DNA from 2 places in the Chitinophaga sp. W3I9 genome. Region 1 is predicted to be linked to the other one. Evidence: riboswitches for the same ligand, from Rfam matches in the RefSeq annotation. Region 1 holds a riboswitch; the other holds the start of a gene.

What was found. A riboswitch is a leader RNA that binds a small molecule or an ion and turns the genes downstream of it on or off. The one in region 1 is predicted to bind cobalamin.
Region 2: linked by a shared signal. The riboswitch ahead of QFZ51_RS10580 (DUF5074 domain-containing protein) and the one ahead of metE (5-methyltetrahydropteroyltriglutamate--homocysteine S-methyltransferase) in region 1 are both predicted to bind cobalamin.

The regions. Positions count from the first base shown of each region.
Region 1 covers NZ_JBNPWC010000001.1:2,684,519-2,691,983, forward strand. The annotation lists gene QFZ51_RS11290 (SDR family oxidoreductase) at 144-1,016, opposite strand; cobalamin riboswitch at 1,136-1,339, shown strand; gene metE (5-methyltetrahydropteroyltriglutamate--homocysteine S-methyltransferase) at 1,538-3,829, shown strand; gene QFZ51_RS11300 (acyl-CoA thioesterase) at 3,850-4,233, shown strand; gene QFZ51_RS11305 (hypothetical protein) at 4,296-5,243, opposite strand; gene QFZ51_RS11310 (YncE family protein) at 5,268-6,419, opposite strand; gene QFZ51_RS11315 (TonB-dependent receptor plug domain-containing protein) at 6,425-7,465, opposite strand, start outside.
Region 2 covers NZ_JBNPWC010000001.1:2,512,783-2,520,247, forward strand. The annotation lists gene QFZ51_RS10565 (solute:sodium symporter family transporter) at 1-1,287, shown strand, start outside; gene QFZ51_RS10570 (hypothetical protein) at 1,332-3,293, shown strand; gene QFZ51_RS10575 (DUF2652 domain-containing protein) at 3,364-4,446, shown strand; gene QFZ51_RS10580 (DUF5074 domain-containing protein) at 4,491-5,621, opposite strand; cobalamin riboswitch at 5,797-6,008, opposite strand; gene QFZ51_RS10585 (aldehyde dehydrogenase family protein) at 6,152-7,465, opposite strand, start outside.

The DNA of each region.
Region 1 (7,465 bases):
CAAAAAGTAAAATCAGTATAATCAGCGTAATCAGCGAGAAAGACAAAATCCGCTTCTATCTCCCCAAATCCTTTAAAAATCCCAAAGAACAAAATCCAATTAATCAGTATAATCAGCGTAATCCTGAGAAAGACAAAATCCGCTCAGGTAAACGCCGGTGCATACTCGCCGGCGAAGGCGGCGAAGTCGCGCGCCGGCCTGCCGGTTATATCCATTACAGCGGAGGAAACGGCCGCCGCTTCGCCGCGTGCGTAGTGGGCATAGTCTTCGATGAGGCCCTCTGCCTGCCAGGCGGGGAATCCGGCGTGGAGAAGGGCGGGCAGTAACTCTGCTGCGGTAACGTTGATGTAGCGGATAGTGCGCCCCAGTGCATTGGATAGCGTTTCTGCGAGTGCGGCATGGGTGAGTGATTGCGGGCCGGTGATATCGTAGGTGTTGCCTTCATGCCCATTGCCGGTGAGGGCAGCCGCAGCTATGGCGGCAATGTCGCGGGTGTCTACTACGCTGATGGGAGCGTCGCCGGCGGTAGCAAAGAATTTGTTCTGGCTGGCAATTGTTTCACGGAAACCCAATAGCCCCTGCATAAATAAATTGGGCCGCAGAAAAGTATATGCCATACCGGATACACGGATCTTTTCTTCTACAGCGGCATGATACCGTAAAAAACGTACGGGCGATTGTGCGTCCGCATGGAGTTGCGAGAGCTTTACGATATGCGGTAACCCGCTTTTAACGGCGGCCGTTACAAAATTGCTTTGCAGTTTTTCCGCTGCTTCAGAAGAGTTGGTAAGCAGGAAAGCCCGCTCTATTCCTTTAAGTGCAAGGGCTAAGCTGTTGGCATCGTTGAAATCGCCGGTTACTATTTCAGCGCCGGGTAAGGCGGCAAGGGCATTTACGTTATTGTCTGTTGTGCGCACCATGGCGCGGAAGGGAATGCCTTGTGCCGATAACTGTTTAGCCAATGTAGTACCAATGTGTCCGGTGGCGCCGGTGATCAGTATGTTTGCCTGTTTCATAGCTGTTTGTTTTTATGATGTAAAACTCCGCTTTTCGCCCGGCCCGAAATTGTAAGAAAACGAAACGGATTTGATAGTTGCGGGGATTTACTATCTTCGCGCCGGTTCTTTATGTATTACTAATCGAAGCAAATAATGGTTCCCGCTGAAAAGCGGGATTAAAAGGGAACTGTGTGCAAATCACAGGCTGTCCCGCAACTGTAAGCTTCCGGCAGCGCACATGCACTGCAACTGGTAAATAATATGCCACTGTTCCGGCCAGGAATGGGAAGGTGTTTACCAGCGGAACAAGCCAGGAGACCTGCCTTTATTTCACTTTGACAATGCTTTCGGGGATTGAAGCGTGTCAGGTTTCGGTATCGGTAATTATCAGAACAGGCGTATGCATGATGGAATCATGTATACTATATGCTTGTTCTTGTATCTGCCATACCTTCTCCTTCCGTATTATTTTCTCAAAAACATTGCTGTACTATATAAAAGAGCGTGAACGTCATGTATCACCTTTTAAACAATCAGTAATGATTATCCACAACTTAGGCTATCCGAGGATAGGTAGCCAGCGTGAATTGAAGAAAGCCTGCGAAAGCTACTGGGCAGGCAAAATTACTCTTGATGAATTACAGGCAACCGCCCGTAATATCCGTTTACACAACTGGGAGCTGCAGCAACAGAAAGGGATCGACTGGATTCCCTGCAATGATTTTTCCTTTTACGACCAGGTGCTCGACACTTCCCTGATGGTGGGCGCTGTGCCACAACGCTACCGCACCTTGCAGGAGAAGAAACTTCCTGAAACAGACCTGCTCTTCGCCATGGCGCGCGGCTACCAGCGCGATGGCGACGATATCACCGCCATGGAAATGACAAAGTGGTTTGATACCAATTATCATTATATCGTTCCGGAATTTACGGCAGACCAAACATTTCATTTCTTCTCCCGCAAAGTAACAGCGCAGTTTCTCGAGGCAAAAAAAGAAAACTATGCTGCTAAACCCGTGATCCTTGGCCCGGTATCTTTCCTGTTACTCGGAAAAGAGAAAACGGCCGGCTTCAACCGTTTATCGCTGATAGATAAACTGCTGCCGGTATACCTGGAGGTGCTGTCGCAGCTCACACAAGCCGGCGCAGAAGTTGTGCAGCTCGATGAGCCCTGCCTGTCGCTCGACCTGGATGAAGCAGCCCTGCAGGTGTTTACGAATACCTACACGAAAATTCATGCAGCCTTTCCCCAACTGCATATTCTCCTGGCTTCTTATTTTGAATGCTATGGAAAGAATCTGCCGGTGGCTTTGGCATTGCCGGTGCAAACATTGCACCTCGATCTCGTGCGTTGCCCGTTGCAACTGGAAGATATCCTCGATACAGCTATTGCCCATACTTCTTTGCACCTCTCGCTGGGTGTAGTGGATGGCAGGAATATCTGGAAAAATGATTATGAAAAATCTTTACAGCAGATACAAAAGGCAGTAAACGTGTTAGGAAAAGACCGTATCGCCATTGCTCCTTCCTGCTCATTGCTGCATGTGCCGTGCGACCTGGATAACGAAACAGCCCTGTCTCCCGAAATTAAAAACTGGATGGCCTTTGCCAAACAGAAATTGCAGGAACTGAATGAGCTGCGTGATATTGTGAACGGCAATACGGCGCTGCTGGAAGCCAATAAAGCAGCTATCCATAACAGGGCCACCTCGCCGCTGATTCATAGGAAAGAAGTGAAAGAGAGGATAGCGGCATTTACCGCCGCAGATGCACGCAGGAACAGTACGTTCCCGGTGCGTCAAAACATCCAGCAGCAGCAGTTTGGACTGCCACTGTTTCCTACAACTACGATCGGCTCTTTCCCGCAAACAGATGATATCCGTCAGTTAAGGGCGCGCCTGAAAAAAGGAGAGCTGACCACCGAACAATATGAAGCCGCCATTGAAAAAGCGACCATAGAGGTGATCCGCTGGCAGGAGGAGATTGGCCTGGATGTACTGGTACATGGTGAGTTTGAACGGAATGATATGGTAGAATATTTTGGTGAGCAACTGCAGGGATTCCTGTTTACAAAAAATGGCTGGGTACAGAGCTATGGCAGCCGTTGTGTAAAACCACCGGTTATTTTTGGAGATGTAAGCCGTCCGGCAAACATGACCGTGCGTTGGAGCAGTTTTGCGCAGGCGCATACCGATAAACTGATGAAAGGCATGCTCACCGGTCCGGTTACCATTTTGCAATGGTCCTTTGTACGGGACGACCAGCCCCGTTCCACCACGGCCAACCAGATCGCGTGGGCTATCCGCGATGAAGTAGTGGCATTGGAGCAGGCAGGCATTAAGGTGATCCAGATAGACGAACCTGCTATCCGGGAAGGCTTACCTTTGCGTAAAGAAAACCGCGCAGCTTACCTGGAATGGGCGGTACAGGCGTTCCGCATTTCCGCCAGCGGCGTAAAGGATGAAACGCAGATCCATACACACATGTGCTACAGTGAATTTAACGATATCATTGAGCATATTGCAGCGATGGATGCAGATGTAATCACCATCGAAACCTCGCGTTCGCAGATGGAGTTACTGGATGCCTTTGCTGATTTTAAATACCCTAACGAGATAGGCCCCGGCGTATACGATATCCATTCTCCCCGCCAGCCATCTGCGGAAGAAATGATTTCGCTGCTGGAGAAAGCCGCCATCACACTTCCTGCCAGGAACCTGTGGGTAAACCCGGATTGTGGGTTGAAAACCCGTAAATGGCCGGAAACAAAAGTGGCATTGTCGAATATGGTCCGAGCAGCGGAAGTGATGCGGGGAAAAGCATCTTTGTAAAAAAGAAAAACAGTACAATCATGACTATAGAAGAAAAAATTCTTCATTCGGAAACCCGGATCTTTAAAGCCGTATTTCCCAGCACTACCAACCACTATGATACCTTGTTCGGCGGCACGGCCATGTCGCTCATGGATGAAGTAGCGTTTATTACTGCTACCCGTTTTGCACGTAAAAAAATGGTAACGGTATCTTCCGGGAAAATAGATTTTAACCGGCCCATTCCGGCAGGCACCATCGTGGAACTGATCGGGAAAATCATCGAAGTAGGAAATACCAGTGTTAAAGTATTGGTGGAAATATACATTGAGGAAATGTATTCCTATTCACGGGAAAAAGCCATCACCGGCACTTTTAGCCTGGTGGCCATTGGCGACGATAAGCACCCGGTAAGCGTGAAATAGTCGAAAAAGAAAGAGGGCCGTTTGTAAACAAACGCCCCCTTCTTTTAGATTATTCATGGATATTATTCGAGGTTCAGATCTTTTACGCCCAGCACTTCTGTAGAAATTTCCCCTAACCATCCAGCTTCTGCACGGATAGCCGTATGCACTTTAATAAAGTTGATCCCTGTCAGCTTCACCGGCTTGCCGGTTTTATCTACTGCCCAATCCAGTTTTATTTTCGCATCGGTATCTTCATTCGCATGGTTATCTGCATAACCCCACGAGAAAGCGGGTGAAACATAGAAGGGAGAGAAAGGATCGCTGGAAGTATTTTTAATGTTGATGTCTGTTAACTTAGTACCGGTGAAAGTGATGCTGTCGCCTTTCCACTGCGGGTAATACGACTGATCATGAAATACATTTTTAGCAAGGTAACCGGTGTTGCCCTGGTTGTCTTTCCAGCGGATATACTCCGTGTCGCTGGTATAGGGATCATCCGGATTGGTCACCCTTTCTTTTGTTTCGTTGGGCTTGTAGTATGTGACCTGGTAGTTCTTTACGGTTTTGGAACTGTTGTATTCTGAGCCGGCAATTTCATACCATTCATCATCGGGGAGGCCATTTTTATTGGCATCCACGGATACGGAGATCACGCCGGGTTCTGCAAACTGGTTGAAAGCATTGCCCAATACCACGAAGGAGTATTCGCCGGGTACATTTTTGATGGTATGATCAAAGCCCATTACTACATATCCGCCGAATCCGCCGAGGGAAATCATATCTTCTTTTCCTAAAGCCGCCAGTGCGTAATCCGCCATTTGTTTTGCTGAATCGCCCTGCTTCCACATGGGAAGTTCATTGGTGAACTGTCCGGGTGCGGGGAAGTACTCAAAAACTTTGGTCACCTTATTCAGGAAAGGACCGGTAGGCTCAGGGTCCTCAATGGGCGGGGTTACGTCTTTATCCTTTGAACAGCTGCTTACCATAGCAGCGATGAACGTGGCAGCAAGTAGAAGTTTACTTTTCATTTGTATACATTTAGTTGGTTATGATTATTTAGTTGCGGAAACAAATGCAATGTGTGCGGGTATCTCGCCGGTGGTGACCGACCATTTCTTTTTACCTGTTTTATCAAAGCAGTAAAGGGTTCCGGAAGAAACGTAGTCCTTTGCATCCGTCACAAAAATTTCTTTGGTGATGGGGTTTACTGCAACGCCGTAAGGCATACGGATGGATTTGTCGGTACCATCAGCGATAAAATTGGTGTTTAACACAGTCTCCGTTTTTACATTTACCATATTATAGGTGATGGTCCATTTGCCGGTGTTATAGCTGAAGACAGAACCATACACATAAGCGGTGTCGCCGGAAATACACAGGTTGCTCACGGGAATATCAAATTGTTTTTTTACCGCATCCGTTTTTGTATCTATCACAAAAAGGCGGGATGGTGTATTATAATAATCGCCGCGGGAAGTCACGTAGACATCGCCATCATTGTCTGCCTTGAGGCGGTCGAGGTTAATCGCCACATCAATCTTTTTTATCTCTTTAAAAGTATTCAAATCTATTACCGACACGGTGCGGTCGTAATTTGGTGCGCGGTAGCCGCCGGAATTGGCTACATAAAGTTTGTTGCCCACTACAGCCATTTCTTCCGGTTGGTAACCCACAATCACTTTACGGGTAATTTCCAGGGTAGTGGTGTCTATCTCTGCTACAAAACCAATGGGTGCATTGGGTTCTATCAGTACGGGGCCTGCATAGGAGCTTACGTATGCCTTGCCGTTGGCAAAAGTTATATAGCGGCAGTTGAGGATATCAATTTGTTTGATACGTTTGGTGCTGGCTGCATTCATCACTTCCACCTTGTTGGAAATGTTGATCACGGCATACAACTTCGTACCATATACTTCAATATCGTTGCCTACATCGCCCAGTTCCTTTACAGTAGTGGGATTGGCAGTAGCATAGATATTACTTTTGTAGATGCCTGTGGTATAGTCGTAATAATCCAGAGAGGCTTTATTACTGCCCATATTGCCTTCATTCAGCAGGTAAAATCCATTGAGCAGGGATCCTGGTGTGGCGGTATCCACGGGTGTTACTTCCGGCGGAACAATTTTTTCTCCTTTCCGGCAACCGGTGATGGCCAGTCCTGCCAGGGCGGCCACCAATACTGTATTCCTTAGCTGTTTCATCATGACGATTAAATATTCACGGTTAAAATGAAGCGGTAATTTCTCCCCGGCATGGGGTAGCTGATCACCACTTCATAGAACTGGTTGGCGAGATTATTTACCTGTGCCGTTACATGGAACCGGGTATGTTTGTAACTGAATTGTTTGCCCAGTGAAATATCGCTGGTATACCAGGGCTCCACGTAGTTCTTTAACTTATTTTCTTTGCTGTTGTACCGTTCTCCCGTATAAATGAAGCTGTAGTTGGCTTCCCATTGTTTATAGTCGGCGCTCAGTATCACCGAGCCGCTGTGACGGGGAATGTAAACGATCTGGTCGCCGTAAAAACTGCCGGAGGGATCGGTGAAATCCTGTGCGCGTTGGTACGTATACGTGAGCCGTGTGCTGAACTGCACCTGTTTTTTTATAAGCCATAGCGCTTTTGCTTTTACATCCACGCCTTTTATCTTTACAAACCCCAGGTTCTCCATTTGCCAGCTGAGCATGCTGGCGCCGGGAACGGCTACGATCTTATCCTTTACTTCATTGTAATAGACGTCTGCCTCGATACCTGCCTGAGTGAGCCAGCTGCTGGCAAAGGTTTTATTCCAGGTGAATCCTGCATCATATTGTGTGGCGAATTCGGGTTCCAGGAAGCGGTTGCCGATCTCGGTATAATAGAGGTCATTAAATGTAGGCATGCGGAAGATCTGTTTGTAAAACCCACGAAGCCGGAAATCCGGTGAGCGCATGGGCTGCCAGGAAACAAATACTGCCGGTGTAAATTTCTGCTGGTAGGGCGCCGAAGCATTTTTCTTTACAGTTTCATTCACGAAGGTGCCCAGCAGGCTGGCCTGTGCGCTGAAACGGTTGAAGCTGATGTTTGTGGCGGCAGCAGCCAGTGTGGTATAACGGGTAGGGTAGCTGAAGTTGGTCAGGTCCGCATCCAGGCGGTTCCATTGAAAGTCGCCCGAAGCCGCAATGGTCCACCAGTTGGTAAGGGTATACTGGTGTGCCAAGGAGAAATACATTTCATATTGGCGGTAGTGGTTATCTATATAAAGCCGGGC
Region 2 (7,465 bases), 170 kb from region 1:
ACACCGGATTTCCTGGAAGTACGGTATGACCGGGGCACCAAGAAAATTGTTTCCGTTATTTTCCTGCTCAGCTACCTGGTAAACCTGATTCCCGCGGTATTGTACGGCGGTGCGGTGGCTTTTAACGGGATCTTTCACCTGAATGAGCTGCTGCATATCAGCTATTGGTCTACCATCTGGCTGCTGGCCTGCCTGATAGGCATCATGGGCTTTTTCTACAATGTACTGGGCGGATTAAAAGTGATCAGTATCTCCGATACTTTGCTGGGCGGCGGTATGATCATCGGCGGATTGCTGCTGCCGTATTTCGGGTTTAAATACCTGGGGCATGGCGATGCGGAAACCGGTTTGCTAACCGTACTCGGCACCCATACCAGCCATTTAAATGCTATCGGTGGTGCACACGATGCAGTTCCCTTCAGCACTATTTTTACTGGTATGCTCCTGGTGAATATTTATTACTGGGGCATGGAACAGTTTATTGTGCAGCAGGCGCTGGGTTCCGTGAACCTGGAGCAAAGCCAGAAGGGAATTGCGCTGGCATGTTTGTGTAAATTGTTGTCGCCGCTCATGCTCAACATTCCCGGCCTTATTGCCGTGCACCTGTATATCCATCCACAGGCAACGGCGGAAGTGTTTCCCAGGATGGCGGCGGATGTGCTGCCGCCGGTATACACCGGTTTAATTGCGGCCATTGTTTTTGGTGCAGCGCTCAGCACTTTTAACGCAGGGTTGAACAGCGTGGGTACACTGTTCACTATGAATTTGTATAAACCTTTTATGATAGCCCGCAAAGGCAGCATCACGGATAAAGAACTGATCAGCAGAACCCGCCTGTTCCAGGTACTGGTATTGCTCACGGGTATTGTGATTGCACCCTTTATCATGTTGTTCAAGGGAGGTTTTTATAATTATATCCAGATGCTGGCGGGGTTTTTCAGTCTCCCGATTTTTACCATCATGGTGGTGGGCATGGCTACCCGGCATGTTCCGCCGGTGGCGGCCAAAGCGGGATTGGTATTTTTCCTGGCTGTAAATGTATTACTGCAATGGGTATTCGACACCGGTATCCATTACCTGCATTTGTTGGCGATGACGTTTGTAATAACGGCAGTGCTGATGCTGATCATCGGTAAAATAAAACCGATGGCCGTACCTTATCAGCCGGCGGTGATCCCGGTGGTATCGGTAGAACCCTGGAAGAACCGGCACTGGTACAGCGCTGCTTTACTGATATTAATGGTGTTGCTATTTATCATCTTTTCACCACTAGGACTTGCAAAATGAATAACGCTCTGATCTGGTGCAGATACCTTTTATCTGTCACGGGAATGCTTTGCCTGTTAACGCCGTTGCATGCGCAGCAGGCCGCTCATGTCAAACATATTTCCTTCGGGAAAAACAATTACATCGCCTACGATTTACGGAAAGGTACCTACTCCGTGTGGACCGGCGGAAAAGAAATCATCCGGCATGCATTTGCGTTTTATGAAGATGCCGGCCGGCCGGATACCCTTCCTGTTAACCGCACTTTTACCAGTGTACCCGTGAAAGATGGTATGGGAGAAGGAACCCGGTATGTGATTACATCTGCCGGTAACGGCGTAAAAAAACAGCAAATATTTTATGTATATAAAGGGAAAGATGGTTTTTATACTTCGTTAACTCTGCAGGGAAAGGGCGCCCGTTCCCGGGCGATGAGCCCTTTAACAGGGGAAGCGGCTATTTATACCAGCGGGGTAGTCGTTCCTTTTGATAATGATGCATGGATCAGGTACCGTGTAGCGGATCAGCGCGGCCCGGCATTTACCAGTTCAGAGGTAACTGCGTTGTACGACAGTCTTACCAACGCTGGACTGATACTCGGCTCGGTAGAGCATAACAATTGGAAAACAGGGGTAAAGGTGGAAGATTCACACGTTTCTGTAGTGGCGGGGTGGACTGATAGTCTTGTTACCCGCGACAAAATACCCCATGGCATAGTTACGCAGGGCGATACCCTGTGCAGTTCCCCGAAAATCCTGGTACTGCCGGCCGCCAACTGGCGCAAAGGCATGGAGCAATATGGCAGTGCTAACCGCCTCGCAGAGCCCCGCTATATTTTTGAATGGACGGGGGCAAAGCCGCTGGGCTGGAACAGCTGGGGAAGTATGCAAACGAAGTTGAACCTGGTGAAAGCCAAACAGGTGGTCGATTTTTTTGCAGACTCCTGTAAAACGTTCCGTGCTAAAGATGGCAGCCTTTACATAGACCTCGACTCTTATTGGGATAACATGACCAAAGGCGGCATGACCGGCGATTTCAGCCAGTTGAAAGAATTTGTGGCTTATTGCAGACAACGGGGATGTAAACCCGGTATTTACTGGGCGCCGTTCGTAGACTGGTCCAAATCGTCCCGCGTAGTAGAAGGAAGCCGTTATAATTACGAGGAAACCTGGACCAAAGTAAACGGGCAATACCACGATTTTGATGGCGCCCGTGCCATGGACCCCACTCATCCCGCTACCCGCGACCGCATCGCCTATCTCATCAAACGGTTCAGGGAAACCGGCTTTGAAATGATTAAGATCGACTTCATTGGCCATGCGGCCATAGAGGCAGATCGCTGGTATGATCCTTCCGTGCATACGGGCATGCAGGCGTTCAGGAAAGGCATGGAATTCCTGGTAGATCAGCTGGATAGCAAGATGCTGGTATACGCCGCTATTTCGCCCGGTATGGCCACTGGCAGATATGTGCATATGCGCCGTATCGCCTGCGATGCGTTTAAAAACATTGACGAAACAGCCTATACCCTTAATGCTACCAGTTTGGGTTGGTGGCAGAATGAAGTATACGATTTTACCGATGCAGATCACGTAGTGTTTGCGGGCGCCAGTCCCGGTGAGAACAGGGCCCGCCTTGCCTCTGCCATCGTTACCGGCACCGTTGTTACCGGCGACGATTATGCTGAGCACAGCAGCGCTTCCGGCGTGGCACAGCAGCTGTTGCAAAACCGCGAGGTGCTGGAAGCCGCACAGTTGCCTAATGGTTTTGTTCCGGTAGATCACCATACCGGCGAAACCCCCTCCAGCCTCTTTGTACACAACAGCGGCCGGTTTACATACCTGGCCGTGGTGAACTATAACAGGAAAGCCACCGCTTTCGAAGCTGATTTTGATAAGCTGGGACTCAGCCCCGGGGAATATCTCTGTAAAGAATTATTCTCCGGTAAAACATCCAGGGAGAAAGGGAAGATCCATGTAACGGTAGACGCTGCGGACGCCATGATCTTCCGGTTGGAGAAGAAATAAGGACCGGTATACCCGGAAGCGCAGCTATATGCCGTTTTTATTATTTTTATCTCTAACTTTAATAAAAAAAATGGAAAATAGAGGGCTGCTTTTTATTCCGGATATAAGTGGCTTTACCCGTTTTGTGAATGAAATAGAGATTGAGCACAGCCGCCATATTATCCAGCAACTGTTGGAACTGCTGATAAACGCTAATCAGTCGGGCCTGGAAGTGTCTGAAGTGGAAGGCGACGCCATCCTGTTCTATAAGTTTGGATCCCCGCCGGAGCTGGAAGTACTGTATAAGCAGGTGGAAAAGATGTTCTGCGAATTTCACCGGTACCTGGTCAATTACAATCACCGCAAAATTTGCCAGTGTAAAGCATGTGTATCCGCTATTGACCTTACCCTGAAGGTAATTACCCACTATGGCGAGTTTACCACCTACCAGGTAAAGAATTTCAGTAAGCTGATAGGGAAAGATGTGATAGTGGCGCACCAGTTGTTGAAAAATGATATAGAACAGCATGAATACTGGCTGGTAACAGATAACCTGTTGCATGATGAGCCGCCGGAAGGACTGGCGCAATGGATGACATGGGATGCCAGCATCAAACAAACAGAAACCGGTAATATTTCTTTTCACTACACGCATTTAAGTGAACTGCGCAATACCTTACCACCTGATCCCGATCCACAGATAGAGCTTAAAAATAAAACGAAAATGATTTCTGTGTCGAAGGAATTTGACCGGGATATAAAAACGCTCATTTATAGCGTCGTGCATTTTGAGTTCAGGCACCTGTGGCAACCCGGTGTGGTGGCAATAGACGAAGTAGAACATTTTCTGCCCGGCGTAGGTAGCCGTCACCGGCATGTGATGGATAATGGCGAACATGTGATAATGTTCACCAGCAGTTTTTCGTACGATCCGGAACAAAAGGCGTTGTTCAGTGAAACAGATGAGAAGCGGCATAACGCTTTCTACTATACGGTGGAAAAGGTAACAGACCAGAGAAGCCGGTTGACTATTGATTATTATCTCCCTAAAAATTTTATACGGCAATGGCTTTTCCGGCTCACGGAAAAAGATAAGGTAGAAGCGGGTTTATGGAGGTCGCTCGAAAAGCTGGAGCCTGTGGTAATGAATATGAAGTTGCCGCTGGATTTTTAAGAAAAGAGGCGACTCCTGCGAGTCGCCTCTTTTTATTTCTTCCTCTACTCATGAAATACAGGCATGGCGGGGAAATACCATCCGTTGTAAGTAATCGTTTTTTTCAATGTGGCCGTAGTGGCATCATACATCAGCACCCTGTTCACATCCCCGGTGAAGGAACCGTTCAGCGTAGTCATCACCAGTTCATTTTTATCCTTGTTATACGCTGCGCCGGCGCCATAGAAATACTGACCGGAAGGCAGTGTAATAAAAGGAGATGCAAGAGATGCCGTGTTACCAATGATATAGCGATACAGTTGGGTGCCACCGGCAAAGCCGTTGTTACGCACAATGTAAACGGCATTTTCCGTTGTAGAGGCAGTGATGGCAGCATGACGCCATGCGCCCCATGGGGAAGGTACCGTGAAAGGCAATTTCACTGCGGTTCGCGCCAGTGTAACCGGATCTATGCGGATCAGGGAATCTGCGTTGGTGGCATATACGCCGCCATCTTTACCTGCTGCAAAGGCCAGGTTGGCTGCGCCGAATTTTTTTACTACGGCATAGGTACTGCTGTTTAAAGCAACGATACCATCTGTTTGGGATAACACAAAAATATAGCTGCCGGCTTTTAACATATCACCGGTATAACCCGCTACACCAGTTACTTTAGCACCTACAGCAAGGGAAGGTAACGTGATGGGATATACGCCGTCCTTTGCACTCAGCAATCCGCGGGTGGCATCCACACCGATAAAAGCATGACCATCATTACCCGGCAGGGTGGTAATACGGCCGGTTTCCACGAGGCTGCCGGCATCTGTCACTACCAGCGGGCCGCCTGCTTTTACAACAATATACATTTTACCGTTGAAGATAGTAGCATACTGCAGCGTGTTGGATGGGCCACCCAATGCGCCTGCGGGGTTCTCTGCATGATAAATGTTAGGGACAAGACTATCGCCGCTGTAGGAGTAGAAATGCAGGTCACCGGTGCCGTGACCAAACCACCCTTCGTTGGCGATAAAAAATCCATTGCCGTATTTGCCGGCGATTAATGAAGCCGTAACACCGCCGGTACCCGTTTCGCTTGTGCGTTGGCGTTCGAGCGGCTGTAACGCATCATCTTTTTGGCAGGAAGCAACAAACAGCATCAGTGCTGCAGACAGAAAGGATAATAACTGTTTTTTCATATTTATTGTTTTATTAAGAAAATACAACGCACGTTTCTCCCGGGGCAAAACCCTGGAGAAATGATCATAATACCGGCTATCCTCCGGAATTACGCCTAAGGCTAAACGAAAAAAAATAACAGCGCATAAAATGGCTGGCAGGCCCACATTCACAGCATTTCACCCGAAAGCGTTGAATGATTAATTACAAGAGGCAGGTCTTCTGGCTTACCTGCTTTTCCGGGACCTTCCCATCTGCCGGACAGGCAGACAGTGGTATGGAGTTCATCCGGAAAAACAATTTATCTGACGATAAATGCAGGATTACAGCTACGGGGATAGCTCCGGTTTTACACCGGATTCCCTTTTAATCCGCCACGGGGCGGAACCAAATGCGGAAGCAAACCTACGGTAATTAGGTATAATTGCCAAAATGATGTGGTAGGAGGAATTTCAGTGGATGGGTTGCCTTTGTAACCTGTTAACTCATAAAAAAAGCGTGATGCAATTCAACATTGCACCACGCTTTACAAACAATATTTCTATAAAACTTATCCCTTCATCTGCCACGCCTTCGTTTTGGTAAACGCTCTCAATCCCTGGTGCGATAACGTTGCGCCAAAGCCGGAGTGCTTCCTGCCCGCCCACGGCAATCCTGCTGTAACCCGGTCGCAACAGTTCCAGTAGCCGGTACCCGCATTTACCTGCGAAAGGATTTCCTGCGCCCTTTCACCATTGGAAGAGTATACCGATGCAGTAAGACCATACTCCGTATCGTTCATTAGTTGAATAGCTTCTTTATCACTGGTTACTTTCATGATGCCTATCACCGGGCCAAAGCTTTCTTCCTGCATAATTTTCATGTTGTGATCTACATCCGTGAGAACGGTGGGCTCAAAGAAGTTGCCATCATGTACAATGATATGACCGCCGAGTTTCAGCGTGGCGCCTTTTGCACGGGCTTCCAGTACCTGGTTTTCGAGTACTTTTAACTGTTCCTTTCTCGTGATGGCGCCAAAGTACACGCCGTCGTCTGTAGGTAGTCCCAGTTTCCACGACTTCACTGCTTTTACAAATTCAGCTACATATTCATCGTATACTTTTTCATGTACATAAATGCGTTCTACTGCGCAGCAGCTCTGACCGTTGTTATAAAAGGCGCCGTCGGCTGTAGCTGATGCCACTGCTGCGATATCTTCGATGTCGTCTGTTACATACAGCGGATCTTTTCCACCCAGTTCGAGTTGACAGGGCAGCATCCTGGAAGCAACTTTTTCATAAATGTATTTACCGGTTTTATAAGAGCCGGTAAAGAAGTAGCCGTCTACCCGCAGATCCATGAGGCTTTCGCCGGTGGCTTTCCCGCCAATGGCTACCTTGAAAGCATTTTGCTCAAGACCGGCATAGTAAAAAAGTTTCTCTATTTCCATACCCGTTAGAGTAGCATATTCGGAAGGTTTATACAACACAGTATTGCCCGCCAGCAGGGCCGGAATAAAAACATTTACACCTACCAGGTAGGGATAATTCCAGGCGGAGATATTGCAGATAACGCCCAGTGGTTCGTAGGAGATTTTTTCTTTTAAGCTATCTGTATTCGTTACCCATTCGTCCGACAGGTACTTCTCTGCGTTCTCCAGCATCCAGTTAATCCTGGCTACGGCGCCGTTGATTTCATTGCGTGATTGCTGCAATGGTTTTCCGGTTTCAGCTGTAAGCACGCCCGCCAGTTTTTCCACTCTCTTTTCCAGCTGCTGGTTGAACCGGGTAATTACTTTGATGCGTTCTGCCAGTGGCTTGGCCGACCAGCGGTCGAATGCCAGCCGCAGCAACGCGGTTTTTTCAACTACCCTTGCCAGTGAATC